Variovorax paradoxus: one gene and its partners. The protein of the gene in region 1 binds, or shares a complex with, the protein of each later gene. Links are inferred from orthologs where the notes say so. Each region holds a gene or a part of one and is shown in the gene's direction. Other genes may lie near its edges. The genes, in order: QFZ42_RS18225, eno and pnp.

Evidence for each region.
Region 2: the proteins of QFZ42_RS18225 (region 1) and eno are in contact, whole or in part, in a solved structure (PDB 2FYM), measured with the Escherichia coli proteins. The link is inferred for Variovorax paradoxus from one-to-one orthologs.
Region 3: the proteins of QFZ42_RS18225 (region 1) and pnp are in contact, whole or in part, in a cryo-EM structure (PDB 9QH0), measured with the Escherichia coli proteins. The link is inferred for Variovorax paradoxus from one-to-one orthologs.

The regions. Positions count from the first base shown.
Region 1 is NZ_JAUSXG010000001.1:3,784,063-3,794,102, forward strand. The notes cover bases 3,477-7,261. They hold QFZ42_RS18225 (Rne/Rng family ribonuclease), read left to right. Parts: upstream 3,477-3,806; coding sequence 3,807-7,061; downstream 7,062-7,261. Other genes in these bases: QFZ42_RS18230 (heme biosynthesis HemY N-terminal domain-containing protein), read right to left, coding at 7,233-7,261. In the rest of the region: QFZ42_RS18200 (MFS transporter), read left to right, coding at 1-45; QFZ42_RS18205 (S49 family peptidase), read right to left, coding at 55-1,098; QFZ42_RS18210 (Rieske (2Fe-2S) protein), read right to left, coding at 1,101-1,472; QFZ42_RS18215 (HAD family hydrolase), read right to left, coding at 1,487-2,158; QFZ42_RS18220 (RluA family pseudouridine synthase), read right to left, coding at 2,151-3,248; more of QFZ42_RS18230, read right to left, coding at 7,262-8,516; QFZ42_RS18235 (uroporphyrinogen-III C-methyltransferase), read right to left, coding at 8,519-9,610; QFZ42_RS18240 (uroporphyrinogen-III synthase), read right to left, coding at 9,607-10,040. UniProt on the Escherichia coli protein: Endoribonuclease that plays a central role in RNA processing and decay. Required for the maturation of 5S and 16S rRNAs and the majority of tRNAs. Also involved in the degradation of most mRNAs.
Region 2 is NZ_JAUSXG010000001.1:1,286,291-1,295,483, reverse strand. The notes cover bases 1-2,938. They hold eno (phosphopyruvate hydratase), read left to right. Parts: upstream 1-796; coding sequence 797-2,080; downstream 2,081-2,938. Other genes in these bases: pnuC (nicotinamide riboside transporter PnuC), read left to right, coding at 2,403-2,938; ftsB (cell division protein FtsB), read left to right, coding at 2,099-2,377; QFZ42_RS06085 (DUF1330 domain-containing protein), read left to right, coding at 461-766; kdsA (3-deoxy-8-phosphooctulonate synthase), read left to right, coding at 1-431. Also shown: more of pnuC, read left to right, coding at 2,939-3,026; QFZ42_RS06065 (ATP-binding protein), read left to right, coding at 3,023-3,700; QFZ42_RS06060 (hypothetical protein), read left to right, coding at 3,720-4,697; Hsp33 family molecular chaperone HslO, read right to left, coding at 4,776-5,783; QFZ42_RS06050 (gamma carbonic anhydrase family protein), read right to left, coding at 5,818-6,342; QFZ42_RS06045 (ferritin-like domain-containing protein), read left to right, coding at 6,380-7,192; QFZ42_RS06040 (MaoC family dehydratase), read right to left, coding at 7,205-7,681; QFZ42_RS06035 (thiolase family protein), read right to left, coding at 7,720-8,853; QFZ42_RS06030 (TetR/AcrR family transcriptional regulator), read right to left, coding at 8,949-9,193. UniProt on the Escherichia coli protein: Catalyzes the reversible conversion of 2-phosphoglycerate (2-PG) into phosphoenolpyruvate (PEP). It is essential for the degradation of carbohydrates via glycolysis.
Region 3 is NZ_JAUSXG010000001.1:1,219,954-1,229,218, forward strand. What follows is about bases 1,981-4,990. They hold pnp (polyribonucleotide nucleotidyltransferase), read left to right. Parts: upstream 1,981-2,326; coding sequence 2,327-4,654; downstream 4,655-4,990. Other genes in these bases: rpsO (30S ribosomal protein S15), read left to right, coding at 1,981-2,111; QFZ42_RS05740 (NAD(P)H-quinone oxidoreductase), read left to right, coding at 4,741-4,990. In the rest of the region: QFZ42_RS05720 (branched-chain amino acid ABC transporter substrate-binding protein), read left to right, coding at 1-554; QFZ42_RS05725 (pyridoxal phosphate-dependent aminotransferase), read left to right, coding at 573-1,730; more of rpsO, read left to right, coding at 1,845-1,980; more of QFZ42_RS05740, read left to right, coding at 4,991-5,739; tpiA (triose-phosphate isomerase), read left to right, coding at 5,753-6,517; preprotein translocase subunit SecG, read left to right, coding at 6,557-6,982; QFZ42_RS05760 (NADH-quinone oxidoreductase subunit A), read left to right, coding at 7,250-7,609; QFZ42_RS05765 (NuoB/complex I 20 kDa subunit family protein), read left to right, coding at 7,625-8,104; QFZ42_RS05770 (NADH-quinone oxidoreductase subunit C), read left to right, coding at 8,118-8,729; QFZ42_RS05775 (NADH-quinone oxidoreductase subunit D), read left to right, coding at 8,818-9,265. UniProt on the Escherichia coli protein: Involved in mRNA degradation. Catalyzes the phosphorolysis of single-stranded polyribonucleotides processively in the 3'- to 5'-direction. Also involved, along with RNase II, in tRNA processing.

The DNA.
Region 1 (10,040 bases):
CTGGCCGCCTCGGCCCGTTTCACGGGCAGCGACGGCACGGCCTGAACCGCTGGTTCAGCGCAGCGCCGGCGTGGTGGTCTGCAGCGAGCGCACAGTGGCGTCGCCCATGGCCGCGCCGAATTTCTTCGCGAGCTTTTCGGCCACGTTGTCGCGCCGCGTGTAGTCGGTCACCTCTTCGGCCTTGATGACTTCGCGCGCCACGTAGTCCACATTGCCCAGCTGGTCGGCCAGGCCGAATTGGACGGCTTGTTCGCCGCTCCAGAACAGCCCGCTGAAAAGGCCCGGCGTGTCGAGCTTGAGCCGGTCGCCGCGCCCCGCCTTCACCACGTTGATGAACTGCTGGTGAATCTGGTTCAGCATGGTCTGGGCATGCGCGCGCTGCGCATCGCTCATCGGGCTGAACGGGTCGAGAAAGCCCTTGTTGTCTCCGGCCGTCAGCAGCCGGCGCTCGACGCCGACCTTTTCCATCACGCCGGTGAAGCCGAAACCGTCCATCAGCACGCCGATGCTGCCGACGATGCTGGCCTTGTCGACGAAGATCTTGTCGGTGGCGGCGGCAATGTAATACGCCGCCGACGCGCAAGTTTCCTCGACCACGGCGTAGACCGGCTTCTTGTGCTTGGCCTTCAGGCGCTTGATTTCGTCGCTGATGATGCCGGCCTGCACAGGGCTTCCGCCGGGCGAATTGATCAGCAGCACGATGCCCTTGGCGCCCTCGTCCTCGAAGGCGGTCTTCATTGCAGCCACCACGAATTCCGCGCTCGCGTCGCCGCCGTTGGCGATCTCGCCCTTGATTTCGACCACCGCGGTGTGGGCCGTGGTCTTGGCCGTGCTCGGCGTGCTGCGCGACATGGCGAGCCACACCAGGAAGATGAAGAAGGCGAGCCACGACAGACGCGTGAACGTCTTCCAGCGGCGCGCGGCCTTCTGTTCGTTCAGGGAAGCGAAGGCGAGTTTTTCGAGCGTTGCGCGCTCCCACCCGGGGCGTTGCGTAGGGTCTTTGGCCATGTTTCTGGGCGCGCCCTCGGAGGACGCAATGGGAGTGGCCGGCTCAAAAGGATCAAAACCTTCGGGTTCCGTGCGGTTCGGGTCGGTCATTGTCAAAAGCTCAGGGGATGGAGGTTCCAGGCAGTATGCCAGTGCACCACGCCGTCACGCTCGCTGAGGGCGATCTTCACGAGGCCGCCGCGGCAAGGGCCGCCGGCGCATTCGCCGGTGTCCGGCTTGTAGACCGCGCCGTGGGTGGCGCAGAGCAGCCACTGGCCACTGTCGTCGAAAAAGCGGTCGGGCTGGAAGTCCAGCTCCATCGCCACATGGCTGCATCGGTTCAGGTAGGCATGCGGCTGTCCTTCGAAGCGCACCGCGAAGGCGCGGCAGGTTTCGCCGCCGTAGACCACATCGAAAGGCACGGCCCGGCCGCCTTCGACCAGGTCCGAGGTGTTGCACAAGGGAATGGGTGCTTCTTCGCTCATCGCGAGATTTTCAGTCAGGCGTTGTCCAGAAGCCATGCTTCGAGGCTGGCCACGGAGTGGGCAACGAACAGCGGCTTCAGTTCGTCGAAGCTCTCGGGCTCGTGCGCGCCGTAGCTCACGCCCACGCTGGCGCAGCCGGCATTGAGGGCGAGCTGCAGGTCGTGCGTGGTGTCGCCGATCATCAGGGTGCGTTCGGCCGGAACCTCGAGCTCTTCCATCAGTTCCAGCAGCATGCGTGGATGCGGTTTGCCGAAGGTTTCGTCGGCGGTGCGCGAGGCGTCGAAACGGTCGCGCAGCGCCATCGACTTCAGCGCTTCGTTCAGGCCGCGGCGCGATTTGCCGGTGGCCACGGCAAGCTTGTGGCCCCGCGCGCGCAGCGCGTCGATCATCTGCAGCACGCCGTCGAACAACACCAGGTCGTCCTGGTGCTGCAGATAGTGATAGCGGTAGCGCGCGCCGAGTTCGGCGTATTTCTCTTTCGGCACGTCGGGGGCGGCACGCGCCAGGGCCTCGGCCAAGCCCAGGCCGATGACCCACGCGGCGTCGTTCTCGCTCGGCTTGGCACCGCCGACGTCGATCACGGCCGCCTGGATGCAGCGCACGATCAGGCGCGTGGAGTCATAAAGCGTGCCGTCCCAATCGAAGGCGATCAGGTCGAAGCGCAGGGGTCTGGAGGAATCAGTCATTGGCCGTGGGAGTGGGGTGTTGGGCAAGCGCTTCGAGCGCCTGGGGCGGCATCAACGCGTGCAGTTCGGGCGGCAGTCCGGCCTGCAGCGCCACGCGCTCGCCGGTGGCGGGATGATTGAACTGCAAGCGCCAGGCGTGCAGGAACATGCGTTTGAGGCCGAGTTTTTGCAGGGCGCGCTGACGCTCGAAGTCGCCATACTTGTCGTCGCCCGCAATCGCATGGCCGGCCGACGCAAGATGCACACGGATCTGGTGCGTGCGGCCGGTCTTGATGGTGACCGCGAGCAATGACAGCGGCGCAGCATCGCCCGGCAGCGTGAGCCGTGCCAGCACGCGCACCAGCGTCACCGCGCGCATCGCGTCGGGATGGTCCTTGGCCACCACGCGCACGCGGCGCTCGCCGGCGCCCGCGCCGTCGCCCGGCAGCAGGTACTTGGCAAGCGGCGCATCGAGCACCTTCTTGTTGGCAGGCCAGGCGCCTTCGACCAGCGCGAGGTAGGTCTTGCCCGTCTCGCGCTCGCGGAACTGATCCTGCAGCGCCACGAGCGCACTGCGCTTCTTGGCGACCAGCAGGATGCCCGAGGTCTCGCGGTCGAGCCGGTGCACGAGTTCGAGGAATTTCGCGCCGGGCCGGGCGGTTCGCAGTTGCTCGATCACGCCAAAGCTCACCCCGCTGCCGCCATGCACCGCCACGCCGGCGGGCTTGTCGATGGCCAGCACCGCGTCGTCCTCCAGCAGCACCGGGAACTCGCGTGCCGGCGCCAGGGGCGTGGCGCCTTCTTCGGCGCGCGGCGATATCCGCACCGGCGGCAACCGCAGCACGTCACCGGTCTCGATGCGGGTTTCGGCTTGCGCGCGCCCTTTGTTGATGCGCACTTCGCCCGACCGGATGATCCGGTAGACATGCGTCTTGGGCACGCCCTTCAGGTGGCGGAACAGGAAGTTGTCGAGCCGCTGCCCCGCGGATTCCGCGTCGACGGTGATGAACTTGATGGCCGCGTGCGGCGTGCCGGTCTCGGTTCCCGCATTTGAATCTGAGGGATTTGGAGCCCCCGAGGGGCTTTGCTTCGCACCTATAATGTTTTTCACCAGCGCGGTCGTGTAAGTGCTTGATTAGACAGAAGTTTAGATCACTGCAGTCAAACGCCCAGGACCACGCTGTGAGGTCGATGCCGCTTTGGCGCCGAGCTGCAAACCCCGCGCAATTGCGCAAAGTGGCAAGCCAGGTACCCGAGTCAAGCCGACACCCACGAAACACCGATACGGAATACCCAGCCTGCAGCTTCCAAGCTGCCGGCGGATCGAAGCGAGTCCCTTGTGTTGATGCTGCTGATTCAACTGTGCCTGCGTTGGCCCACCTGGCTTTTGCCAGCGGCCTCAGGCATTGAATCATCCGCACCGCGCGCCACCATTGCGCAACCAGCTATCAATAAGATAGCTGCTCAACACCGAATCTGGCTCGCGCCCATCCACGCGCCCCCACCCCGGCTGTCTTCTTGAGCTGACGCTCAAGAGGCCTGTTCGCGCTCGTCGCGGCAGTGGCAGCAACCGGGGCCAAGCGGCAATTCCCCTCGTTTCGCGGGCGTCGTCCGTGCATCGTTGGCCCGTCATGGGCCTGTAGAACGATACATATAAGGACAACGCATCATGAAGCGGATGCTGATCAATGCCACGCAGGCCGAAGAACGCCGCCTGGCCATCGTCGACGGGCAAAAGCTCCTCGACTACGAAATCGAGATCGAAGGGCGCGAACAGCGCAAGGGCAACATCTACAAAGCCGTCGTGACGCGCGTCGAGCCCTCGCTCGAAGCCTGTTTCGTCGACTACGGCGAAGACCGCCACGGCTTCCTGCCGTTCAAGGAAATCTCCAAGCAATATTTCGCCGAAGGCGTGTCTGCCAACCAGGCGCGCATCCAGGACGCCATCAAGGAAGGCCAGGAACTGGTCGTCCAGGTCGAAAAAGAAGAACGCGGCAACAAGGGCGCAGCCCTCACTACCTTCATCTCGCTGGCCGGCCGCTATGTCGTGCTGATGCCCAACAACCCGCGCGGCGGCGGCGTTTCGCGCCGCATCGAAGGCGACGACCGCGCTGAACTCAAGGAGGCGATGGACCAGCTGCAGTACCCCAAGGGTGCCAGCATCATCGCGCGCACCGCCGGCATCGGCCGCTCGGCGCCCGAGCTCCAGTGGGACCTGAACTACCTGCTCAAGCTTTGGAGCGCCATCGACGGCGCCTCCAAGGGAGCCAAGGGCGCCTTCCTGATCTACCAGGAATCGTCGCTCGTCATCCGCGCCATTCGTGACTACTTCAATCACGACATCGGCGACATCCTGATCGACACCGACGACATCTACGAGCAGGCGCAGCAGTTCATGGCGCACGTCATGCCCGAGCATGCCGCCCGCGTGAAGCGCTACCGCGACGACGCGGCACTGTTCAGCCGCTTCCAGATCGAGCACCAGATCGAATCGGCCTACGCCCGCACCGTGCAGCTGCCCTCGGGCGGCGCCATCGTCATCGACCACACCGAGGCGCTGGTCTCGGTCGACGTGAACTCGGCCCGCGCCATCAAGGGCGGCGACATCGAAGAAACCGCCACCCGCACCAACCTCGAAGCCGCCGACGAAGTGGCCCGCCAGATGCGCCTGCGCGATCTGGGCGGCCTGATCGTCATCGACTTCATCGACATGGACGAGTCGAAGAACCGCCGCGAAGTCGAAAGCCGCCTGCGCGATGCGCTGCGGCAAGACCGCGCCCGCGTGCAGTTCGGCTCGATCAGCAAGTTCGGCCTGATGGAAATGAGCCGCCAGCGCCTGAAGCCGGCGCTGAGCGAAGGCTCGTCGATCCCCTGCCCCCGCTGCGGCGGCTCGGGCCACATCCGCGACACCGAATCGAGCGCGCTGCAGATCCTGCGCATCATTCAGGAAGAGTGCCTGAAGGACAACACGGCCGCGGTGCATGTGCAGGTGCCGGTCGAAGTGGCGTCGTTCCTGCTGAACGAAAAGCGCCCCGAGATCGCCAAGATCGAACTCAAGCAGCGCGTCACCGTGCTGATGGTTCCGAACAAGACGCTCGAAACGCCGAACTACAAGCTCGAACGCCTGAAGCACGACGATCCGCGCCTCGACCACATCGAAGCCAGCTACAAGATGGCCGACGAGATCGAAGACCCGACCGCCGTCACCCGCCGTTCGCAGGAACCCACCAACAAGCAGACGCCGGTCATCAAGGGCGTGCTGCCCGATGCGCCGGCGCCCGTGGTGCCACCCAGGCCCGAAGCCGTGCGCGCGCCTGCCGCCGTGGCTCCGGCACCGGTCGCTCCGCCTGTCGCGAGCGCACCGGCACCCGCCGAAATGGGCTTCTTTGCCCGCATCAAGAGCTGGTTCGGCGGTGCGCCGGCACCGGCCGCCAAACCGGCCGTGATTCCCGTCGAGGCCCCGAAGCCCGCACGCCGTGACGGTGGCCGCTCGGGCCGCGACGGCGAAACGCGCGGTGCGCGCGACGGCGAACAGCGCCGTGCTGGCCGCGGCGGCGAAGGCCGCAGCGAAAACGGTGGCCGCTCCGGCGGTCGCGACGGTGAACGCCGCGGCGGTCGCGGTGGCGAGCGCCGTGGTGAAGGGCGCAGCGGCGAACTGCGCAACGAAGCCGCGCAACCGCGCGAGCAACGTGAGCCGCGTGAACAACGCGAGCCACGCGAGCAGCGCGAACCCCGTGAAGCACGCGGCCCGCGCGAAGGCGAACAACGCCGCGGTGGCCGCGGTGAGCGCCGCGAAGGCGAAGGCCGCGAAGCACGGCCCGCATCGGCCGAGCTGATCGACAGCAACCTCGAAGCGCAGCAACTCGCGCCCACCGGCGACGAAGGCAATACGCCGGCAGAGCGCGCGCCCCGCGCCCGCGGCGAACGCCGTGAGCGCGGTGATCGGGCGGACCGTGGCGAACGCGGTGAGCGCAGCGAACAACGCAATGGCACCGATGCGCCGCGCGAAACGTCCGGCGACGACAGCCTCTCCGTGCAGGACGGCTCGCAAGCCGAACGCGCACCGCGCAGCGGTCGTGAAGAGCGCGCTCCGCGCGGCGATCGCAACGATGGCCGCCGTGAGCGCCGCAATGAAGGCCAGCCGCGTTTCGCCAACGGCGAAGCAGCGGCTCCTGCCGACGAAGCGGGCTTCCGTGCCGCCGAGTCGACCGAAATCGCACCGGGCAACGAAGGCGATGTCGACACCAACGAGCAGGCACCTCGCCGCGAAGGCGAAGAGCGCCGCGGTCGTTCGCGTGACCGCTATGGACGCGACCGCCGCGAACGCGGTCCGCGCGACGACAGCGAAGCCAATGCGGCTGGCGCATCGGCCGACAATGTCGAGGCGAACGAAGCGCCCGCCCGCCAGCAGCATCAGCTGCCGCTGGTGGCGGACCACGCCGAAGCCCGCGCCGCCGAGCCCGAAGAAGCCCGCGCACCGGCACCGCGCAGCTACTTCGACCGCCCTGCATCGGCGCCCGCCGCCGTGGCAACTGTCGCTGCTACCGCTCCTGTGGCTCCCGTGGCCCCCGTCGCTCCGGCTCCCGTCGCTGCGCCCATCGCCGCCCAGAGCAGCGGCAGCAAGCCTGCCGCCAACGGCCGCGCGCTGCTGCCGAAGGTCCAGCCCTTCGAACTGCCGTTGAACGAACTCGCGCAAATCGCCGAGGGTTCGGGTCTGCAGTGGGTGAACTCGGACGCCGAGCGGATTGCACAGGCTCGCGCAGCCATGGCGGCCGAGCCGAAGCCGGTGCACGTGCCGCGCGAGCGCCCGCCCGTCATCACGCTCGACGAAGGCCCGCTGGTGCTGGTTGAAACCCGCCGCGAACTCGGCGCGATGACGCTGCCTTTCGAAAAGGCTCCGTCCGACACGCAAGGCGTGAACTGAAGAAGCTCAGGCCTCACGGCCTGAGAGCACAAAAAAAGGCGCCGTCATGGGCGCCTTTTTTATTGGAGAACGAGGGAAGGAAAGAGGCAGAGGATGCCTGCCGCCTTGCCTGCCTGCCGGAACACGCAGGCGCGAGCCGCATTCACCCGGAAGACCCGGTGGCCCGGTGACTCAGACCTTCTCGGTCTGCGCCGCGCGCTTCCAGGCCGCAGCGGCCTGCTCCGCGTCGCCGCGCGTTTCGGCCAACTCGGCCAATGCCAGCCATGCACGGCGATAAAGATCGGTGTCCTGCAGGCCCAGGCCCGCCTGCATGAGCAGCTGCTGGGCCTTGCCCCACAGCTGGCGTTTCATGCAGGCCATGCCGGCCAGGTATTGCAGGTTCGGATCGCTCGGATTGTTACGTTGCGCCGATTCGATGCGGGCGAGCCAATCAGCATCGACCGAATCGAGCCCGGCCTCGAGCGCGCGGGCCATCTTGACGCGCAGCGCATCGCCGAGACCCCGGGGCTGCGACACCATCCGCTCCCAGGCCGGCAGCAGCCAACCGCGCGCCGATGCCAGGTCACCGCGCAGCGCGACCATGCGCTGCGCGGCATGGATCGCCACCTCGGGCATTTCGCGCTCGGCCGCATCGAGCTCGGCCCAGGCGCGCAGCAGTTGCGCCGGGTCATGCGCACCGGACAGCAGTTCGGTGGCCAGGCCGCGGACGATGCTCTGCGCCGCGGCATCGGAAAACGCGCGGTGCTTGGCGAGCAGGCGTGCCGTTTCCAGCGCTTCGAGCGTGCGCCGATCCTGGCGCGCCGCTTTCAGGCGAATGCGCAATGCGAGCGTTCGCCGCTGCACGCCTTGGGGAAGCTCCTCGAGCCGCGTCAATGCGCCGGCGGGGTCGCGGTCTTCGAGCGCCCAGCGCGCGGCGCGCAGTTGCACGCCCTCGCGCGCCTCCGGGCTTGCCAGCATGATGCGGTCCGCGCTTTCGTTGAGGGCTTGCTGCAGATGGGCGTCCCGCGCCGGCCGGTCCTGCAGCGCCTGCGCGCTCTCGGCGGCCAGCAAATGCGAGATCACGCGGACCTGCTGCGCCTGCGGAAGATCGGCGCCCAAGGCCGCCAGCGTTTTCTCCTGCACCAGCGCAGCCTGCGCGGCCTTGCGTGCGCGCGAGAAACGCCCCGACAGCAGTTGCACCATCGCGTCGAGCAAAGCCGTATGCAGGGTGCGCTCCTTCTGCTGCAGCCGCCACTGGCGTGCCTGGGTCGGAAGAGAGAACAACGCCGACAGCCCGCGCAGCGCAAGGTGCAGCAGAACGAAGGCACCGAGCAGGATCACCAGCACCAGGTTCAGCGAAAGATCGACCCGCCATGGCGGCCAGAACACCGTGATCGTGCCCTGGTTGTTGCCGGCAAACAGCGCCACCGCCGCGGCGATGGCGAACAGCGCCAGAAGCCAGAGGGCCGCCCGCATGATCAGCGTCCCGCCGCTGCGGTTGCCAGCGCGGCCAGCGTGTCGTCGATGCGCGGAGGTTCGGAGGTTTTCACCTGTGCCTGCAGCTGCTGCAGCAGCGTGGCCGCCGCCTGCGTGCGGCGCGACGCAGGGTCGAAATAGCGGTTCAGCGATGCGGACACCGTGGCGAGTTCGCTGCGCGCGGTATCCACCTGCCGGGACAAAAGCGAAAGCCGCGCATTGAGCAGCTTGAGCTTGAGGTTCTCGCGCAGGAAGTAGGTCTGGTCGGGCGCCAGCAGCACCGCTTCGGGCCGCTCGATGCGGCCGACACGTACCAGCGATCGGACTTCGGCGCGCACCGTCAGGAGCGCCCGCTCCCACCAGGCCGCATCGGCCGGAATCGGTTCGGGCTGCCAGGCGTTGAGCCCGGCACCGCGCGTGGCCACGGCATTGAGCGGCGGCAGGTCGTCCACGCTGCGCATCAGTTCGTCGAGTTTCTGCAGTGCCTCGCCGCTGTCGACGCTCGCGCTGCTGCGCAACCGGTCGGCGTCGCGCTGCATGGCGCGCTGCAACGGCGCGAGCCGGGGTTGCGCAGCGCGCGCGATGCGCAAATCGCCCGACTTGAGCGCTGCGAGCAATGGCTCCGCGTTGCCCGTGACTTGGGCCTGCTGCAGGGCAAGACGCACGGCGGATTCAATATCGACCACGAGGTTCTCGTCGCGCGAACGCGAGAGGCTTTGCATCAGCTCTTCAAGCTGCGAGCGCTGCAACGCAACTTCGGCGACACGCGTTTCGGTGAGCGCGGCGCGTGCCGCGGTGTCGCGCACGGTGTCCATGGCCTGCCGGGCGAGCGTGCGCGCCTCGAGCGACTGGGCCTGCGCATCGGCGCTCTGGCGTGCGAGTTGCTCTTGCATGCCGCTGACTTTCTGCCAGAGTGCAATGGCTATCACGAGCGCCAGCAGCGACACGATGGCGAGCAGGCCAAAGCCGATGCGGGAGAGCGTCACCGCGGCCGCCGCGAGCGATTCCGGCGACTGCGGCACCACGAGCGTGGCGGGCACCGGCGCGGCGGCAGATGGGGGGGAGAAGTCGTCGGACGGAGACGCGGCACTCATGTGAAGGATTCTATCGACGCGATCAGGGCCTCACGCAGCGGCGTACACACGCGCACCGAACCGAATCCCGCGGCCCGCGCGGCTTCTCCGATGCGCGCGTGGGTGGTCAACGCGCCGGCCGCCTGCCAGCCGGTGCCGGGCATCGCCTGCCGCAGATTGGAGATCGCCTCGGAACTGCTGAACAACCAGACCGCGCGCCCCGCGGCACCCTCGAGCGCAATCGCACGCTCCTCGTCGCCGAAGAATGGCGCGAGCCGGCGGTAGGCGACCACCGTGTCGCGCAGGCCACGCGCGGTTTCGATCTCGTTGGCGAGCCAGTCGCGTCCATTCGGATCGCCGGCCGCGTCACCGCCGCGCACGATCAGCACGCGCACGCCGGCAGAGACCTGGCCTCTCACCCGTTCCCACAATGCCTCGGAGTCGAAGCGCA
Region 2 (9,193 bases), 2.5 Mb from region 1 along the record:
ACATGAAGAACGTGATCGACAAGGCGCGCGCGGCGGCCAAGGAAGCCGGCCTGCCCGAAGACAGCTTCATGGCCTGCGAACGCGGCGCGAGCTTTGGTTACAACAACCTGGTGTCGGACATGCGTTCGCTCGCGATCATGCGCGAGACTGGCGCACCGGTGGTGTTCGACGCCACGCATTCGGTGCAGTTGCCGGGCGGCCAGGGAACGACCTCGGGCGGCCAGCGCGAAATGGTGCCGGTGCTGGCACGAGCGGCCATCGCGGTCGGCGTAGCCGGTGTCTTCATGGAGACGCACCCCGACCCCGCCAAAGCCTTGAGCGACGGCCCCAACGCCGTGCCGCTCAAGCACATGAAAACCCTGTTGGAAACACTGCTCGAGCTGGACCGCATCACCAAGAAGAACGGCTTCCTCGAAAGCTCCTTCAACTGAGCCCCACAACAAGACTATTGGAGAACACCGTGGCCCCCGCCTACATCATCGTCGACATGAAGATCACCGACCCCGAACAGTACAAGCAGTACATGGCAGCCGCGCCCGCCGCGGTGAAGGCCGCGGGCGGCGAGTACCTGGTGCGCGGCGGCCGGTTCGAGACCATGGAAGGCAATTGGCAGCCCGCGCGCGTGGCCATGCTGCGGTTCCCCAGCTATGAGAAAGCCAAGGCCTTCTACGACGACGAGTTGTACCGCGCCGCGCGCGCCAAACGTGCCGGCGCGACCGAGTTCTTCAACATGGTTCTGGTCGAGGGCGTTGCCGCCCCGGTCTGAGATTCAGTTCAAAAAAACGAAAGGCAATAAGTGAGTGCAATCGTAGACATCGTCGGCCGCGAAATTCTCGACAGCCGAGGCAACCCCACCGTCGAATGCGACGTGCTGCTCGAATCGGGCACCATGGGCCGCGCGGCCGTGCCCTCGGGCGCATCGACCGGTTCGCGCGAAGCCATCGAGCTGCGCGACGGCGACAAGAAACGCTACCTGGGCAAGGGCGTGCTCAAGGCGGTGGAGAACATCAACACCGAGATCTCGGAATCCGTGCTCGGTCTCGACGCCAGCGAGCAGGCTTTCCTCGACCGCACGATGATCGACCTGGACGGCACCGACAACAAGGGCCGCCTGGGCGCCAACGCCACCCTCGCCGTCTCGATGGCCGTGGCACGCGCCGCCGCCGAAGAGTCGGGCCTGCCGCTGTACCGCTACTTCGGCGGCATGGGCGGCATGCAGCTGCCGGTGCCGATGATGAACGTGATCAACGGCGGCGCGCACGCCAACAACAGCCTCGACCTGCAAGAGTTCATGATCATCCCCGTGGGTGCTCCGAGCTTCCGCGAGGCCGTGCGCTACGGCGCCGAGGTGTTCCACGCGCTCAAGAAAATTCTGGGCGACCGCGGCATCAGCACGGCGGTCGGCGACGAAGGCGGTTTCGCGCCCAGCGTCGATAGCCATGAAGCGGCCATTCAACTGATTCTCGAAGCCATCGACAAGGCCGGCTACGTGGCGGGCGAGCAGATTGCGCTCGGCCTCGACTGCGCCGCCAGCGAGTTCTACAAGGACGGCAACTACGTGCTCTCCGGCGAGAACCTCACGCTGTCGGCCGGCAACTGGGCCGACATGCTGGCCACCTGGGTCGACAAGTACCCGATCATCAGCATCGAAGACGGCATGCACGAAGGCGACTGGGACGGCTGGAAGCTGCTCACCGATCGCCTGGGCAAGCGCGTGCAGCTGGTAGGCGACGACCTGTTCGTCACCAACACCAAGATCCTGCAAGAGGGCATCGACAAGGGCATTGCCAACTCGATCCTGATCAAGATCAACCAGATCGGCACGCTGACCGAAACCTTCGCCGCCATCGAGATGGCCAAGCGCGCGGGCTACACGGCCGTCATTTCGCACCGCTCGGGCGAGACCGAAGACAGCACCATCGCCGACATCGCGGTGGGCACCAACGCGGGCCAGATCAAGACCGGTTCGCTCTCGCGCTCGGACCGCATCGCCAAGTACAACCAGCTGCTGCGGATCGAAGAAGACCTCGGCGACATCGCCAGCTATCCCGGCCGCCGCGCGTTCTACAACCTGAAATAGCGCCCGGAAGCCGGCGGCATGCGCTCGCGCCTCGTTCCACCCATCGTGCTGTTGCTGCTGCTGGCCATCCTGCAGTGGCAGCTGTGGAACGGGCGCGGCAGCGTGCTCGACGTCTCTCAGCTGCAGGCCAGGCTGGCAGCGCAGAAGGAAGCCAACGCCAAGGCTGCGGTGACCAACGACAGGCTGGCTTCCGAGGTCAACGATCTCAAGGTCGGCCTCGAGATGGTCGAGGAGCGTGCGCGGCAGGAATTGGGCATGGTCAAGCCCAACGAAGTGTTCGTTCAAGTGACCCACTGAACACGCACCCAAGACCTCACCGTTGATGCCCGAGTTCTTCTCGGCCCCCGCCTTCGCGCTCTGGGGCTCACCGGTCAGCTGGCTCGAGCTCGTGGCGGCCGTGCTGGCGCTGGCCATGGTCGGCTGCAACATGCGCGAGATTCATTGGGGCTGGCCGCTCGCGATCGTCAGCTCGCTGCTCTACGTGGCGGTGTTCGCGCAGGCCCGCATCTATGGCGACGCCTCGCTCCAGGTGTTCTTCGCGGTGGTTGCGTTCTGGGGCTGGTTCCAGTGGCTGCGCGGCCACCGCGCCGATGGCAGCGTATTGCGGGTCGACCGGCTTTCGCCGCGCGGCATTGCGCTTGCGCTCGTGGCCTGCGCGTTGGCATGGCCCGCGGTCGCCCTCTTCCTGCAGCGTTTCACCGACACCGACGTGCCCTGGTGGGACGGCTTCTCCACCGGGCTCAGCTTGGTTGGCCAATTTTTGCTCGGGCGCAAGTTCATCGAGAACTGGCTGGTGTGGCTGGCGGTGAACATCGTGAGCGTGGGCCTGTTCATTCACAAGGGCCTGTGGCTCACGGTCGGGCTCTACGCGGTGTTCGCGGTGCTCAGCGTGGCGGGCTTTCTGGCATGGCGCTCGCGCATGCACGGCGAGGCCGCGCGCGCATGACGCCCATGCTGCCGGCCGGATGCGTCATTGCACTGCTCGGCGCCGAGAGCACGGGCAAGACCGAACTCGCCCGCGCGCTCGTGCAGCGCCTGCAGGAGCGCGGCATTGCGGCCACGCTGGTGGGTGAGTATCTGCGCGAGTGGTGCAATCGCGAGGGCCGCACGCCCCGTCCTGACGAGCAACGCGCCATCGCCGACGAGCAGACGCGCCGCATCGATGCCGCAGCGGCGTCGGGTGTGGTGGTGGCCGACACCACGGCGCTCATGACCGCGGTCTACAGCGAGCAATTGTTCGGCGATGCCTCGCTCTATGCCGACGCGCTCGCCGCGCAACGGCGCTACGCCATCACGCTGCTCACCGCGCTCGACATTCCCTGGGTCGCCGACGCCTTGCGCGACGGCGACCACGCGCGCGAGCCGAGCGACGCTTTGGTGCGCGCGGCGCTTTCGGGCGCCGGGCTTTCATTCGCGGTGGTACATGGCGCCGACGGCGAAAGGCTCTCCAATGCCTGGAACGCCATCAATTCCATTGCCGGCAACGAAGGCCGCACCCGGGCACGGGGGCGCGCCGATTCGAAACCCACCTCCTGGTCATGGCCTTGCGAGAAATGCTCCGACCCGGAATGCGAACATCGTCTGTTCAGCGACCTGCTCGTTCGCCGCGACAACCCGTAAAACCCCGTTCGGAGATCTGATGTTTCCGCTTCGTTTCTCTCGCCTTGCTTGTCTTTTTTGTCTCCTCGGCCCGGCCCTGCTCGCAGCCGGCACCGCGACAGCGGCGCCAGTCGCAGCCACGGTGGAAAACGCCACCACCACCACCGCCTGCGCCGAAGAAGACAACGTCTCGCTGGTGCTGCGCGGAGAGGGCATCCGGCGCATGCGCATCGAGGCGCTGCAGCCGTCCTATCTCGAGAGCATCGGCAACGACACCACCGCGCCCGACTTCTCGGGCTGCAATTTCGACGGCGGCGCCCACCCCACCGATCCTGCGCACAAGTTCAAGCCGCGCCGCGTGGTACTGCTCGACGACGCCCAGTGGCGCATCGTCGGCATGACGCTGCCCAGCTTCTGGCGGCCGCAGCAGGTGCCGGTGCGCGTGGGCGCGCGCACGGACCGCGGCTTTCACCTGCTGCAGATCTTCCGCAAGGAAGAAGGCAAGGTGCTCGAGGCGCTGGTGCTCTATCCGGCCGACGGCTACTGGCGCATCAAGCCACTGCCGGAGGCGCGCTTCGGCGACGGGGTCTACGGCTCTTCGTTCCTGCTCGGCCCGGTCGAACAGGGCAGCCGGCCGGTGGTCGACATTGCGGCGATCCGCATCGTGCCGAAGCCGCTCGCCATTCACCTGCGCTTCGCCAGGGGCGGCAGCGCCGTGGCCAGGGTGTCCGAGATCAGCCGTGCGCGCACCGCGCTCGACGTGCGGCTCTCGTCGCGGACCACGGATGCGCGGCCCTTCGCGGTGCTGCGCTCGATGTATGTCGCGCCCGACAACGCCGACGTGAGCGAAATCCGTTGGGAGGAAGCGCCCGGCGCCACGGAGCAGGTGCTGCCCCTGCCCGACGTGAAAACGCTGAGCGGCACGCAATTGCGCTTCGGGCGCAGCCTGCCTTCGCGCCACAACACGAGCGCGCCCGACATCGCATTCGGCGACTTCGACGACAAGGCGCCGCGCTGAGCGAGTGCGCTGCCCAGCCGGGGGGCTCGCACGTGATTGGAGCAACGATCCGCTCCGAATGCGCGAGGCCCAGGCGCACTACTGCACAACGGGGCTGGCGGGAACCTGGTCGCCCGGCGGCGTGAAGATCTGGGCCGTGTCGACGGCATCGAAGCGGTACTGCTTGCCGCAGAAGTCGCAGCCCACCTCGATGTCGCCGCGCTCGGCGAGGATTTCCTCGGCCTCTTCCACGCCGAGGCCGCGGATCATCTGCGCCACCCGATCTCGGCCGCAGGTGCATGCGAAATGCGGACCCAGCAGGCCAGCCTGCGGCTCGAAGCGCAGCAATTTTTCTTCCCAGAACAGGCGGCGAAGAATGGTTTCGACGTCGAGCGTCAGGAGCTCGTCGCGCGTCAGGGTCGACGCCAGAATCGAGATGCGGTTGTAGTCCTCGTTGCGGCCGATCTGGTCTTCGTTGGCCTGGTCGTGGTCCTTGTCCGAAGTACCCGACGCGCCTTCGAGGTTGCCCTCGCCCTTGATCGGCAGGCGCTGGATCAAGAGGCCCGCCGCCACCTTGTCGTCGGCCGCGAGCACCAGCGTGGTGTCGAGCTGCTCGCTCTGCAGCATGTAGTGCTGCAGCACGTCGCTGAGCTTGCCGAGCTTCTCGCCGTCGTCGTCGAAGAGCGGCACCACGCCCTGGTACGGCGTCGTGCCCGGCAGCTTGTCCTTGGGGTCGAGCGTGATCGCGCAGCGGCCCTTGTTGTTCTCGTTGACCATGTCGGGCAGGCGCGCATCGGCCGGCAGGTCGCCGATCACCTTGGCGGTGGCGCGCAGGCTCAGGTCGGGCTTGGCCTCGGCCACGGCCACCTTGACCGGACCGTCGCCGAAGATCTGCAGAATCAGCGAACCGTTGAACTTGATGTTGGCCTGCATCAGCGTGGCCGCGGCGGTCATCTCGCCGAGCAGCTCGGCCACGGGCGGCGGATAGGCGCCGGTGGTGGTGTTGGAGGCGCGCCGCGCCAGGATTTCCTGCCACGCATCTGTCAGGCGCACGATCACGCCGCGCACCGGCAGGCCATCGAACAGGAATTTGTGCAGCTCGCTCAAAACGGATTCTTCTTTCTGTGGGGCCTGCGCGGTGTCAGGCAATTTTCTTGAGGCCCTTCGCATAGCGAACGGCGTTGTTGACGTAGTGGTCGGAGCCGTGGCGCAGGCGGGCGGCGTCTTCGTCGCTGATCGTGCGCATTACCTTGGCGGGCGAACCGAAGATCAGGGAATTGTCGGGAAACTCCTTGCCCTCGGTCACGACGCTGCCGGCGCCAACAATCGAATTGCGGCCGATCTTCGCGTTATTCAAGACCACGGCCTGGATGCCGATCAGAGAGTTGTCGCCGATGGTGCAGCCATGCAGCATGACCTGGTGGCCGATGGTGACGTTCTCGCCGATGGTGAGCGGGCTCCCGGGGTCGGAATGCAGCATCGACATGTCCTGCACGTTGCTGTTGCGGCCGATGGTCATCGTCTCGTTGTCGCCTCGCAGCACCGCGCCGAACCAGATGCTCGCGTTCTCGCCCAACTGCACGTTGCCGATCACTTCCGCACTGTCGGCGACCCATGCGCCGGCGCCGAGTTGCGGCGCAACGCCGTCGAGTTCATAGAGGGCCATCGTCGAGTCTCCGGGGGCAAAAACTAGAATTGTAGGGATGCACCCCCGATTGAGCGCGCTGGCCGCGCTGCGACTGACCGACCCTGAAGCCAAGGTGTCGGCGACGCGCGCCACTGCTGCATTGGCAGCTACCGATTCCATAGCAACTGAACCCCTCCGCGCCGAAGGGGACGATCTTGGCGTGCCGGGCCGCCCCGAACGGCCGCTGCGCGTGGCCGCCACCGCCGTACAGAAACGCTCGCCCTTCACGCCCGAGGGCCGCGCCGCGCTGATCCATTCGATCTGCCACATCGAGTTCAACGCGATCAATCTCGCGCTCGATGCGGTGTGGCGCTACGACGGCATGCCCGAGGCCTATTACCGCGACTGGCTGCGCGTGGCGGATGAAGAAGCACAGCACTTCACGCTGCTGCATGCGCACCTGCAAGGCATGGGCTACCGCTACGGCGACTTCCCGGGCCACGACGGGCTCTGGAGCATGTGCGAGAAAACCAAGGACGACGTGCTCGCGCGCATGGCGCTGGTGCCGCGTACGCTCGAAGCACGCGGGCTCGATGCGACGCCGCTCATCCAGGCCAAGCTCAAGCGCGTCAACACGCCGGATGCGCTGCGCGCGGTCGAGATCCTCGACATCATCCTGCGCGACGAAGTCGGCCACGTGGCCATTGGCAACCGCTGGTACCGCTGGCTCTGCGAACGCGCCGGCCGAGACCCGGAGGCGACTTATCCCGAACTCGTGGCGCACTACGAAGCCCCGCGCCTGAAGCCCCCTTTCAACCTCGAAGCCCGCGAACGTGCCGGCTTCAGTGCCGAGGAGTTGCGTGCGCTCTCGGCGGGCACCAAGGACTGAATAGAAGAAGGTTTATGCCGGCCTGGCGTGCACGACCAACCTGGGCGTGAAGTTCTGCACCACCTCGCCGTGCTGGTTGAGCGTGCGGCAGCGCATCGTCACCATCGCGCGGCCAGGCTTGGAACGCGAAGGCACGATCTCGACCACCTCGCTCACCACGTGCAGCACATCGCCGGGGCGCGTCGGCTTGGGCCATTGCAGTTCGCCGCCCGAGCCGATGATGCCCTCGGCGAGCGGAATGCCGCTTTCCACCAGCAGCTTCATCGTGAGCGCCGCCGTGTGCCAGCCGCTAGCCGCAAGGCCGCCGAAGAAAGTGCTCTTCGCGGCTTCTTCGTCGGTGTGAAAGGGCTGCGGATCGAACTGGTGCGCAAAGGCCTTGATCTGCGCCGCGTCCAGCGCGTGTTCGCCGCTCTGGAAACGGTCGCCGACCGACAGGTCTTCGAGATACATCGCGCGCTGGGCGCCGGTGTCCTCAGGGAGTGCCGCCATGGGAGTTCCTTGTAGTGCTTGCGCGCATTCTCGGACTTTCAGAGGCGTTCGAGGATGGTGGCAATACCCTGCCCGCCGCCGATGCATTGCGTGGCCAGGGCGTAGCGGCCCTTCTCGCGCGCCAGCAGAGCCGCAGCCTTGCCGGTGATGCGCGCACCGGTCGCGCCCAGCGGATGGCCGATGGCAAGGCCGCCACCATCGAGATTGACCTTCGCCGGATCGAGCCCGAGGTCGCGGATGCAGGCCAGCGCCTGCGACGAAAAGGCTTCGTTGAGTTCGATCACGTCGAGGTCGGCAGCATTCAGGCCGGCACGCGCCAGCGCCTTGCGCGCCGCGGGGATCGGGCCGATGCCCATGACCGCCGGATCGACCCCCACCGCCGCGAAGGACTTGATGCGCGCAAGCGGCTGCAGCCTGTATCTTGCGGCGAAGGCATCGCTGGTGACCAGCACGACCGCGGCGCCGTCGGTGAGCGGCGACGAGGTGCCGGCCGTCACCACGCCATCGGAACGGAACGCCGGCTTCAGCCCCGCCAGCGCCTCGGCCGAAGTGCTCGGGCGAATGCAGCCGTCCGCATCGACCACGTCGCCGGAGGCCAGCCGCACCGGCACGATCTCGCCTGCCAGGCGGCCTTCGGCGCGCGCGGCGGCAGCCTTGCGGTGGGACTCGACCGCGAACGCCTCCTGGTCGGCGCGGCTCACGTTCCAGCGCTGTGCAACGTTCTCGGCCGTCTCGCCCATCGAGATGTAGGCGTCGGTGTTTTCCATCAACTCCGGACTGGGCGAGAAGTTGAAGCCGCCCTGCGGCACCATCGTCATCGACTCCACGCCGACGCACAGGAAGGCCTCGCCCATGCCCGCTTCGATCTGCGCCGCGGCGATGTGCACCGCCTGCATCGACGAGCCGCAGAAGCGGTTCACCGTCATGCCGCCCACCTCGTGCGGCAGGCCCGCGAGCAGTCCGACGATGCGCGCAAGGTTGTTGCCCTGCGAAGCTTCGGGATAGGCACAGCCGAGGATGATGTCTTCGAGCAGCGCGGGATCGAGATCGGTGCGCTGCAGCAGGCCGCGCACCACGCCGGCGGCCAGCGTGTCGGGGCGAACCTCGGCGAGCGCGCCCTTCTTCGCGAAGTGGAAGGGCGAGCGGGCATAGGCGGAGATGACGGCTTTCATGAAGAGGCTCCTTGCAATGAGACTACCATCCAATCGGTAGGCAATCAGGTCAAAAAATAGGCACGCCGATGCGTGCCTGCGATACCGCCCGGCGATCAGCCGGGCAATGCACTCCTGAGCTGCGCGATGGCTTCGTCGAAGTCTTCGGCGCGCCCCGTCATGCGAGAGGCGAGCAGCGCGCCCTGGCAGACCGAGAACACATAGGCCGCCAGCGACGCGACCTTCTTCTGTCCGGCCGGCGCCAGCGCCCCCAGCACGCCGGTGAGCCACAGCACCTGGGTATTGCGCAGTTCCTGCACGGCCTGCCGCAGCTCCTCGTTGATGCAGTCCCAGCCGGGCG
Region 3 (9,265 bases), 2.6 Mb from region 1 along the record:
CGGTGTTCACCGGCAACTGGGGCAACGACCTCACGCTGCTCGTGAAGGCGGCGCGCGAGGCCGGCTTCAACGGCACCTTCTATACCTTCTATGGCAACGCGCTCGGCGCGCCCGCGGCCATCGGCGACGCCGGCATCGGCCGCGTGATTGCCGTGGCCGACTGGCTGCCCAACGTGCAGACCGCGCAGTCGGAGGCGTTCTATCGCGCCTTCCGCACGCGCTTTCCGAAACCCGCCGACGACTACGTGCACATGCGCATGCAATTGCTCGTGGAGTCGCTGGCGCAAGCGATCGAACGCGCGGGCAGTGTCGATGCGCAGGCCGTGGCGCGTGCGCTCGAACAGGCCGACGTGAGCCTCTACGGACAGCGCGGCCGCATGCGCGCGGCGGACCATCAATTCCAGCAGCAGCTCGTGGTCGGCGTGATGGACAAACAGGGCAGGCCGGGCGTGCAGTTCGATGTCGAAGGCTCGGGCTATGGTTTTCGCGTGATCAAGACCATTGCGCCCGAAAGCGCCGAATTGCCGACCACCTGCAAGATGAAAAGAATCTAGAAAGTAGAAAGCCAAGACATGCGTGAAGCCATCCACAACCTCGAAGCCTCCAAGATCCGAGAGGTTGCCAATGCCGGGCTCGGCCGCGACGACGTGCTCGCGTTCTGGTTCGGTGAAAGCGACGAGGTCACGCCCGAGGTGATCCGCCAGGCGGCCATCGACTCGCTGCAGCGCGGCGAAACCTTCTATGCGCACAACCTCGGCCTGCCCGAACTGCGCGAGGCGATCGCCGGCTACACCAGCAGGCTGCATCCCAAGGTCGATGCTTCGCGCATCGCCGTCACTTCGGGCGGCGTCAGCGCGCTGATGCTCGCGGTGCAGGCGCTGGTCGACGCGGGCGACGAGGTGGTGGCGGTCACGCCCGTGTGGCCCAACCTCACGGCGCAGCCTGCAATCCTGGGCGCCCGGGTGCGCACGGTGTCGCTGGTGCCTGCGGACGGGCAGTGGACGCTCGACCTTGCCGCGTTGCGCAAAGCGGTCACCCCGAAGACGAAACTGCTGATCGTCAACGCGCCCAACAACCCGACCGGCTGGACCATGACGCGCGAAGAGCAGCAGGCCGTGCTCGACCACTGCCGCGAAACCGGCACCTGGATCCTGGCCGACGAGGTGTACGAGCGGCTGTATTTCGAGCCCACGCCGACCGGTTGTGCACCCAGCTTCCTCGACATATCGAGCCCTGATGACCGGCTGGTGGTGACGCACAGCTTCTCGAAGAGCTTCCTCATGACCGGCTGGCGCCTCGGCTGGCTCGTGCTGCCACCCGCGCTGGTCGAGGGCATCGGCAAGCTGATCGAGTTCAACACCTCCTGCGCCAGCGTTTTCACCCAGCGCGCCGCCGTCGCAGCCATCGAGCACACGGCAGACATCACGCCCCGTGTGGTGGCGCACCTGAAGCTGTGCCGCGACACGCTCGTGCCGCTGCTGGCCGCATTGCCCGGCGTACAGGTGGCCCCCGCCAAGGGCGGCATGTACGCCTTCTTCCGCCTCGAAGGCTTCGGCGACTCCCTGGACTTGGCCAAGCGCCTGGTCGTCGAGGCCGGCCTGGGCCTCGCCCCCGGCAACGCCTTCGCCCCCGAAGCCCAGGGCTGGCTGCGCTGGTGCTTCGCCTCCAAGGACCCCCAGCGCCTGGTGCAAGGCGTGGAACGCCTGAAAACCTGGCTGTCCAGGCAGTAAACGCGGTAACCCGGGGCGAGCTATAATCCCGAGGCTTTGCATGCCGCAAGGCGCACGGTAAGGGCAGTTCCAGCGCTTACCGCAAGTCAAACATCCCGGAACAAGGAAATCAACATGATCGCAGCCTCCATCAAGGCCGAAGTCGTCAAGGACAACGCCCGCGCCGCCAACGACACCGGTAGCCCGGAAGTGCAAGTCGCACTGCTGACCGCCCGTATCAACGAGCTCACCCCCCACTTCAAGACGCACGCCAAGGACCACCATGGCCGTCGCGGCCTGCTGCGCATGGTGAGCCGTCGCCGCAAGCTCCTGGACTACCTCAAGTCCAAGGACGCCGACCGTTACACCGCGCTGATCGCCAAGCTGGGTCTGCGCAAGTAAACCGAATCGCATGAAAAAACGCCTGGGTTAGTCCGCTAGCTCAGGCGTTTTTTACTTCGCGATCCACTTTCGGAGTGCCAAAACAGAGCGAAGCTGTGTCATTCCAATGAAGTTCCCGCCGAACTTCGCTGGAATGGCATCGTGTTCTGAGAAGCCTCCGTCCCTGCGGAACCTGTACTGAATACAGGTCGTTCGCTATCAAAACAGGAGCAAACATGAGCCTCTTCAACAAAATCACCAAGTCCTTCCAATGGGGCGACAAGACTGTCGTCATGGAAACGGGCGAAGTCGCCCGCCAGGCCAATGGCGCCGTGCTGGTCGACATCGACGGCACCGTGATTCTGGCGACCGTGGTCGCCTCCAAATCCGCCAAGCCCGGCCAGGATTTCTTCCCGCTGACCGTCGACTACATCGAGAAGACCTACGCCGCGGGCAAGATCCCCGGCAGCTTCTTCAAGCGCGAAGCCAAGCCCAGCGAACATGAAACGCTGACCAGCCGCCTGATCGACCGTCCGATCCGCCCGCTGTTCCCCGAAGGCTTCCTGAACGAAGTGCATGTGGTCATCCACACCGTGTCGCTCAACCCTGAAGTCGACGCCGACATCGCCGCCATGATCGGCGTGAGCGCCGCGCTGTCGATCTCGGGCATTCCGTTCAGCGGACCGATCGGTGCCGCCCGCGTGGGCTACATCAACGGCCAGTACGTGCTGAATCCGGGCCAGACCGCCCGCAAGGATTCGCAGATGGACCTCGTCGTCGCCGGCACGCAAGCTGCCGTGCTGATGGTCGAGTCCGAAGCCCAGCAACTCAGCGAAGAAATCATGCTGGGCGGCGTGGTGTTCGGGCACGAGCAGGCCAACATCGCGATCAACGCGATCCATGACCTCGTGCGCGACGCCGGCAAGCCGGTGTGGGACTGGCAGCCGCCCGCCGAAGACGAAGCCTTCGTCGCCAAGGTCAAGGGCTTGGCCGAAGAAAAGCTGCGTGCCGTGTACCAGATCCGCAGCAAGCAGGCGCGTACGCAGGCTCTGCGCGAAGCCAACGCCAGCGTGATGAACGCGCTGAAGGAAAGCGGCGAGCCGTTCGACGCCGGCAAGGTCAACGACCTGCTGTTCGCCATCGAATCGAAGATCGTGCGCAGCCAGATCCTGTCGGGCGAGCCGCGCATCGACGGCCGCGACACGCGCACCGTGCGTCCCATCGAGATCCGCAATTCCGTGCTGCCGCGCACCCACGGTTCGGCCCTGTTCACGCGCGGTGAAACGCAAGCGCTGGTCATCACCACGCTCGGCACCGAACGCGACGCACAGCGCATCGATGCGCTGGCCGGCGAGTACGAAGACCGCTTCCTGTTCCACTACAACATGCCTCCCTTCGCCACCGGCGAAGTGGGCCGCATGGGCTCGACCAAGCGCCGCGAAATCGGCCATGGCCGCCTGGCCAAGCGCGCGCTCGTCGCCGTGCTGCCGACCAAGGAAGAGTTCCCGTACACCGTGCGCGTAGTGTCGGAAATCACCGAGTCGAACGGCTCCTCGTCGATGGCTTCGGTCTGCGGCGGCTGCCTGTCGATGATGGACGCCGGCGTGCCGATGAAGGCCCACGTGGCCGGCATCGCCATGGGCCTGATCAAGGAAGACAACCGCTTTGCGGTGCTGACCGACATCCTGGGCGACGAAGATCACCTGGGCGACATGGACTTCAAGGTGGCCGGCACGACCAACGGCATCACCGCGCTGCAGATGGACATCAAGATCCAGGGCATCACCAAGGAAATCATGCAGGTGGCACTGGCCCAGGCCAAGGAAGCGCGCATGCACATCCTCGGCAAGATGCAGGAAGCGATGGGCGAAGCCAAGACCGAGGTGTCGCAGTTCGCACCGCGCCTGACCACGCTCAAGATCAACCCCGAGAAGATCCGCGACGTGATCGGCAAGGGCGGCGCGGTCATTCGCGGCCTGCAGGAAGAAACCGGCACGACGATCAACATCGACGAAGACGGCACCATCACCATCGCCTCGACCGATCCGGAAAAGGCCGAGTTCGCCAAGCGGCGCATCGAGCAGATCACGGCCGAAGTCGAAATCGGCAAGGTCTACGAAGGCCCGGTCACCAAGATCCTGGACTTCGGCGCGCTCATCAACCTCTTGCCCGGCAAGGACGGCCTGCTGCACATCAGCCAGATCGCGCACGAGCGCGTCGAGAAGGTGACCGACTACCTGAGCGAAGGCCAGATCGTCAAGGTCAAGGTTCTCGAGACGGACGAAAAGGGTCGCGTCAAGCTGTCCATGAAGGCCCTGAGCGAGCGCCCGGCCGGCATGGAATTCCAGGAGCGTGCACCGCGTGAAGACCGCGGCGGCGACCGTGGTGATCGTGGCGGCGAGCGCCGCGAACGCTCGGACCGTGGCGACCGTGGTGGTGACCGCGGCGATCGCGGCGGCGAACGCGCGCCTCGTTTCAACAACGAGCAGCAGCAGCCGCGCAACGAGCAACCGCAGGCGCCCGCCGGCGAGCAGCCGTACGCACCGCGCGACTCGCAAGAGTAAGAAGGGCGCAACGGCAGCTTTGCCGCCGTTGCCAACTTTTTAAATAGCTAACCACGCCCGGACGCGGGCGTTGCAGGCCAAAGACCATGAAAGCCATTGAAATCACTTCGTACGGCGCCCCTGAGGTGCTGCGCGCCGTGGAGCGCCCCGATCCGGTGGCCGGCGTGGGTGAATTGTTGATTCGCGTCGCAGCCAGCGGCGTGAACCGTCCGGACGTATTGCAGCGCAAGGGGCACTACCCGGTTCCGTCGGGCGCCTCCGACCTGCCGGGCCTCGAAGTGGCCGGCGTGATCGTGGCGGGCGACGCCGCGGCCTTGGCCGAGGCGGGCTTCAAGATCGGCGACCGCGTCTGCGCGCTGATCGCGGGCGGCGGCTATGCGCAGCTGTGCGTGGCGCCGGTGGCGCAATGCCTGCCGGTGCCCAAGGGGTGGACCGATATCGAGGCGGCTTCGCTGCCCGAGACTTTCTTCACCGTTTGGAGCAACGTGTTCGAACGGGGTCGCCTGCAAAAGGGCGAAACCCTGCTGATTCAGGGCGGCTCGAGCGGCATCGGCGTGACCGCGATCCAGATCGCCAAGGCGCTCGGTGCCACCGTGATCGTCACGGCCGGCAGCGACGACAAGTGCGAAGCCTGCAGGAAGCTGGGCGCGGACCATGCCATCAACTACCGCACGAGCGACTTCGCCGAAGAGGCGAAGAAGCTCACCGGCGGCAAGGGCGTGGACGTGATCCTCGACATGGTCGCCGGCGACTACGTGGCGCGCGAGATCGAGTGCATGGCCGAAGACGGCCGGCTCGTGATCATCGCGGTGCAAGGCGGGGTCAAGAGCGACTTCAATGCAGGCCTGGTGTTGCGCAAGAGGTTGGTGATCACCGGCTCGACGCTGCGTCCGCGGCCGGTGGCGTTCAAGGGCGCCATTGCCAAGGCGCTGCGCGAGAAGGTCTGGCCGCTGCTCGAAACCGGCGCGGTCAAGCCCGTGATCCACAGCACCTTTGCAGCAGGTGGCGAACCCGCTGGCGCGGCCGAGGCGCATGCGCTGATGGAATCCAACCAGCACATCGGCAAGATCGTGCTGACATGGTGACGGACAACACACGATGACAACGAAAAAGAAGCTGATCGCCGGCAACTGGAAGATGAACGGCAGCCTGGCTGCCAACGAGGCGCTGGTGAAGGCCTTGCTGCAGGGCTTGGCCGCGGCGCCGGCTCGTTGCGATATAGCGCTTTGCGCGCCGGCTCCGTATTTCGCCCAGTTGCAATCGCTGCTGGCGGGTTCCACGGCCATGGCGCTTGGTGCGCAGGACATCTCGGCGCACCCGCAAGGTGCGTTCACCGGTGAGCAGTCGGCGGCCATGCTGAAGGAATTCGGCGTGCGCTATGCCATCGTCGGCCATTCAGAGCGTCGCCAGTACCACGGCGAAACCGATGAAGCCGTGGCGGCCAAGACGGCGGCTGCGCTGGCGAACGGCATCACGCCGATCGTCTGCGTGGGCGAAACGCTGGCCGAGCGCGAAGCGGGCCACACCGAAGAAGTCGTCAAGCGCCAGCTGGCCGCGGTGATCCACGTCAACGGCCATTGCATCAGCGAAATCGTCGTTGCCTACGAGCCCGTCTGGGCCATCGGCACCGGCAAGACGGCAACGCCCGAGCAGGCGCAGGCGGTGCATGCCGTGCTGCGCGCGCAACTGCACCATGCGGCCAGCGAACACGCGGCCGGCATCTGCATTCTTTACGGCGGCAGCATGAACGCGGCCAATGCCGCTCAGCTGCTGGCGCAGCCCGACATCGACGGCGGCCTTATCGGCGGCGCTTCGCTCAAGGCCCCCGACTTTTTGCAGATCATTTCCGCCGCCGCTCGCTGAATGCGAGCAGTGGCTGCCATCAATTAGGAGTAAGAACGAATGAATGTGGTCCTCAATCTTTTGGTCGGCGTGCAGATGCTGTCGGCCCTTGCAATGATCGGGTTGATCCTGATCCAGCACGGCAAGGGCGCCGACATGGGCGCGGCCTTCGGCAGCGGCAGCGCCGGCAGCCTGTTCGGCGCGAGCGGCAGTGCGAATTTCCTTTCGCGCACCACGGCAGTGCTGGCGGCGGTGTTCTTTGCATGCACGCTGCTGCTGGCCTACTTCAGCCACGCACGGCCCGCCGGCGGCGGCAGCCTGCTGGAGCGCGCAGCGGTCGGCGCGCCTGCGGCACCTGCTTCCGCTCCCGCTGGGCAAATTCCTGGCCAGATTCCCGCAGGGACGTCGGGCACGGCACCGGCCAATGCGCCGGCCTCGGCGCCTGCCGCGCCTGTTTCGGGTCCGGGCCAGATCCCGAGCAAATAATCCAGTTGTTTTCATGGAGTCGCTGGCAAGAAACGGCTCCATTTCAGGGTAAACTCTAAAGCTGTTCGGAAAGCCAAACACCTTCACAGGTACCTCATGCCATCCGAACAAAAAACCGCGGTCGTGGTGAAATTGGTAGACACGCTATCTTGAGGGGGTAGTGGCGAAAGCTGTGCGAGTTCGAGTCTCGCCGACCGCACCAAATCTCACCGGCAGAAAACCTCATCCAGAGCGTTTCTGCCGGTGGCAAGCGGTGAAAATCTCCCGATGAACCTCGATTCCTATCTCCCCGTCCTTTTGTTTATTTTGGTCGGTGTCGGTGTAGGCGTCGCACCGCAAGTCATCGGCTACATCCTGGGTCCCAATCGGCCCGACGCAGCGAAGAACGCTCCCTACGAGTGTGGCTTCGAGGCCTTCGAGGATGCGCGCATGAAATTCGACGTGCGCTATTACCTCGTCGCCATTCTCTTCATCCTTTTCGATCTCGAGATTGCCTTTCTCTTTCCGTGGGCCATTGCGCTCAAGGAAATCGGCGCCGTCGGCTTCTGGGCCATGATGATCTTTCTCGCCATCCTCGTCGTGGGCTTTGCCTACGAGTGGAAAAAAGGCGCGCTCGACTGGGAATGACAAGGAATCATCAAAATGGCCATTGAAGGCGTCATGAAGGAAGGCTTCGTCACCACCACCTACGACTCGGTGGTGAACTGGGCGAAGACCGGATCACTCTGGCCGATGACTTTCGGTCTGGCTTGCTGTGCCGTCGAGATGATGCACGCAGGCGCGGCCCGCTACGACATCGACCGTTTCGGCATGCTGTTCCGGCCCAGCCCCCGCCAGTCCGATCTGATGATCGTGGCAGGCACGCTGTGCAACAAGATGGCGCCGGCTTTGCGCAAGGTCTACGACCAGATGCCGGAGCCGCGCTGGGTTCTTTCCATGGGCTCCTGTGCCAACGGCGGCGGCTACTACCACTACAGCTATTCGGTGGTGCGCGGCTGCGACCGCATCGTGCCGGTGGATGTCTATGTCCCCGGTTGCCCGCCCACCGCCGAAGCCTTGCTCTACGGTGTGATCCAGTTGCAGCAGAAGATTCGCCGCACCAACACCATTGCCCGCGCCTGAGAGATTGCCGACGATGACTGACTTTGCAATTTCGCCGGAGGTGCTGCGCGCCACCATCGCCGAGACGCTCGGCGCCAAGGCCAGGAGCGTGACGCTCGCACTGGGCGAGGTGACTGTCGTGGTGAGCGCTGCCGACTACATCGACGCCGCCACGCTGCTGCGCGATGCGCCGGGCTGCCGCTTCGAGCAGATGATCGACCTCTGCGGGATGGACTACTCCGACTACCGCGAAGGCGAGTGGCAGGGCGAGCGCTACTGCGTCGTCACCCACTTGCTTTCGGTGAGCCTCAACCAACGCGTGCGCCTCAAGGTGTTTGCGCCGAACGAAGACCTGCCCGTGGTCGACTCGCTCCAGCCCGTCTGGAGTGCCGCGACCTGGTTCGAGCGCGAAGCCTTCGATCTCTATGGCATCGTGTTCGAAGGCCACGACGACCTGCGCCGCATCCTCACCGACTACGGCTTCATCGGCCATCCGTTCCGCAAGGACTTCCCGGTCTCGGGGCACGTCGAAATGCGCTACGACGAAGAGCAGAAGCGCGTCATCTACCAGCCGGTCTCGATCGAGCCGCGGGAAATCACCCCACGCGTGATTCGCGAAGACAACTACGGCAGCGGTTTGCACTGATGTTTTACCCCCACGCTCATCACTTCGTGTATTCACTGCCCCCCGAGGGGGCGCAGACCGCCCTTGGGGCGGCCCGGCGGGAGGTCTAATGGCCGAAATCAAGAACTACACACTCAACTTCGGCCCTCAGCATCCCGCAGCGCACGGCGTGCTGCGCCTGGTGCTCGAGCTCGACGGCGAAGTGATCCAACGCGCAGATCCGCACATCGGCCTGTTGCACCGCGCGACCGAGAAGCTCGCCGAATCGCGCACCTTCATCCAGTCGCTGCCGTACATGGACCGTCTCGACTACGTGTCGATGATGAGCAACGAGCACGCCTACTGCCTGGCCATCGAACGGATGATGGGCCTGGACGTGCCGATCCGTGCGCAGTACATCCGCGTGATGTTCGCCGAGATCACCCGCCTGCTGAACCACCTGCTGTGGCTCGGCGCGCACGGTCTCGACTGCGGAGCGATGAACATGCTGATCTACTGCTTCCGCGAGCGTGAAGACCTGTTCGACATGTACGAAGCGGTGTCCGGCGCGCGCATGC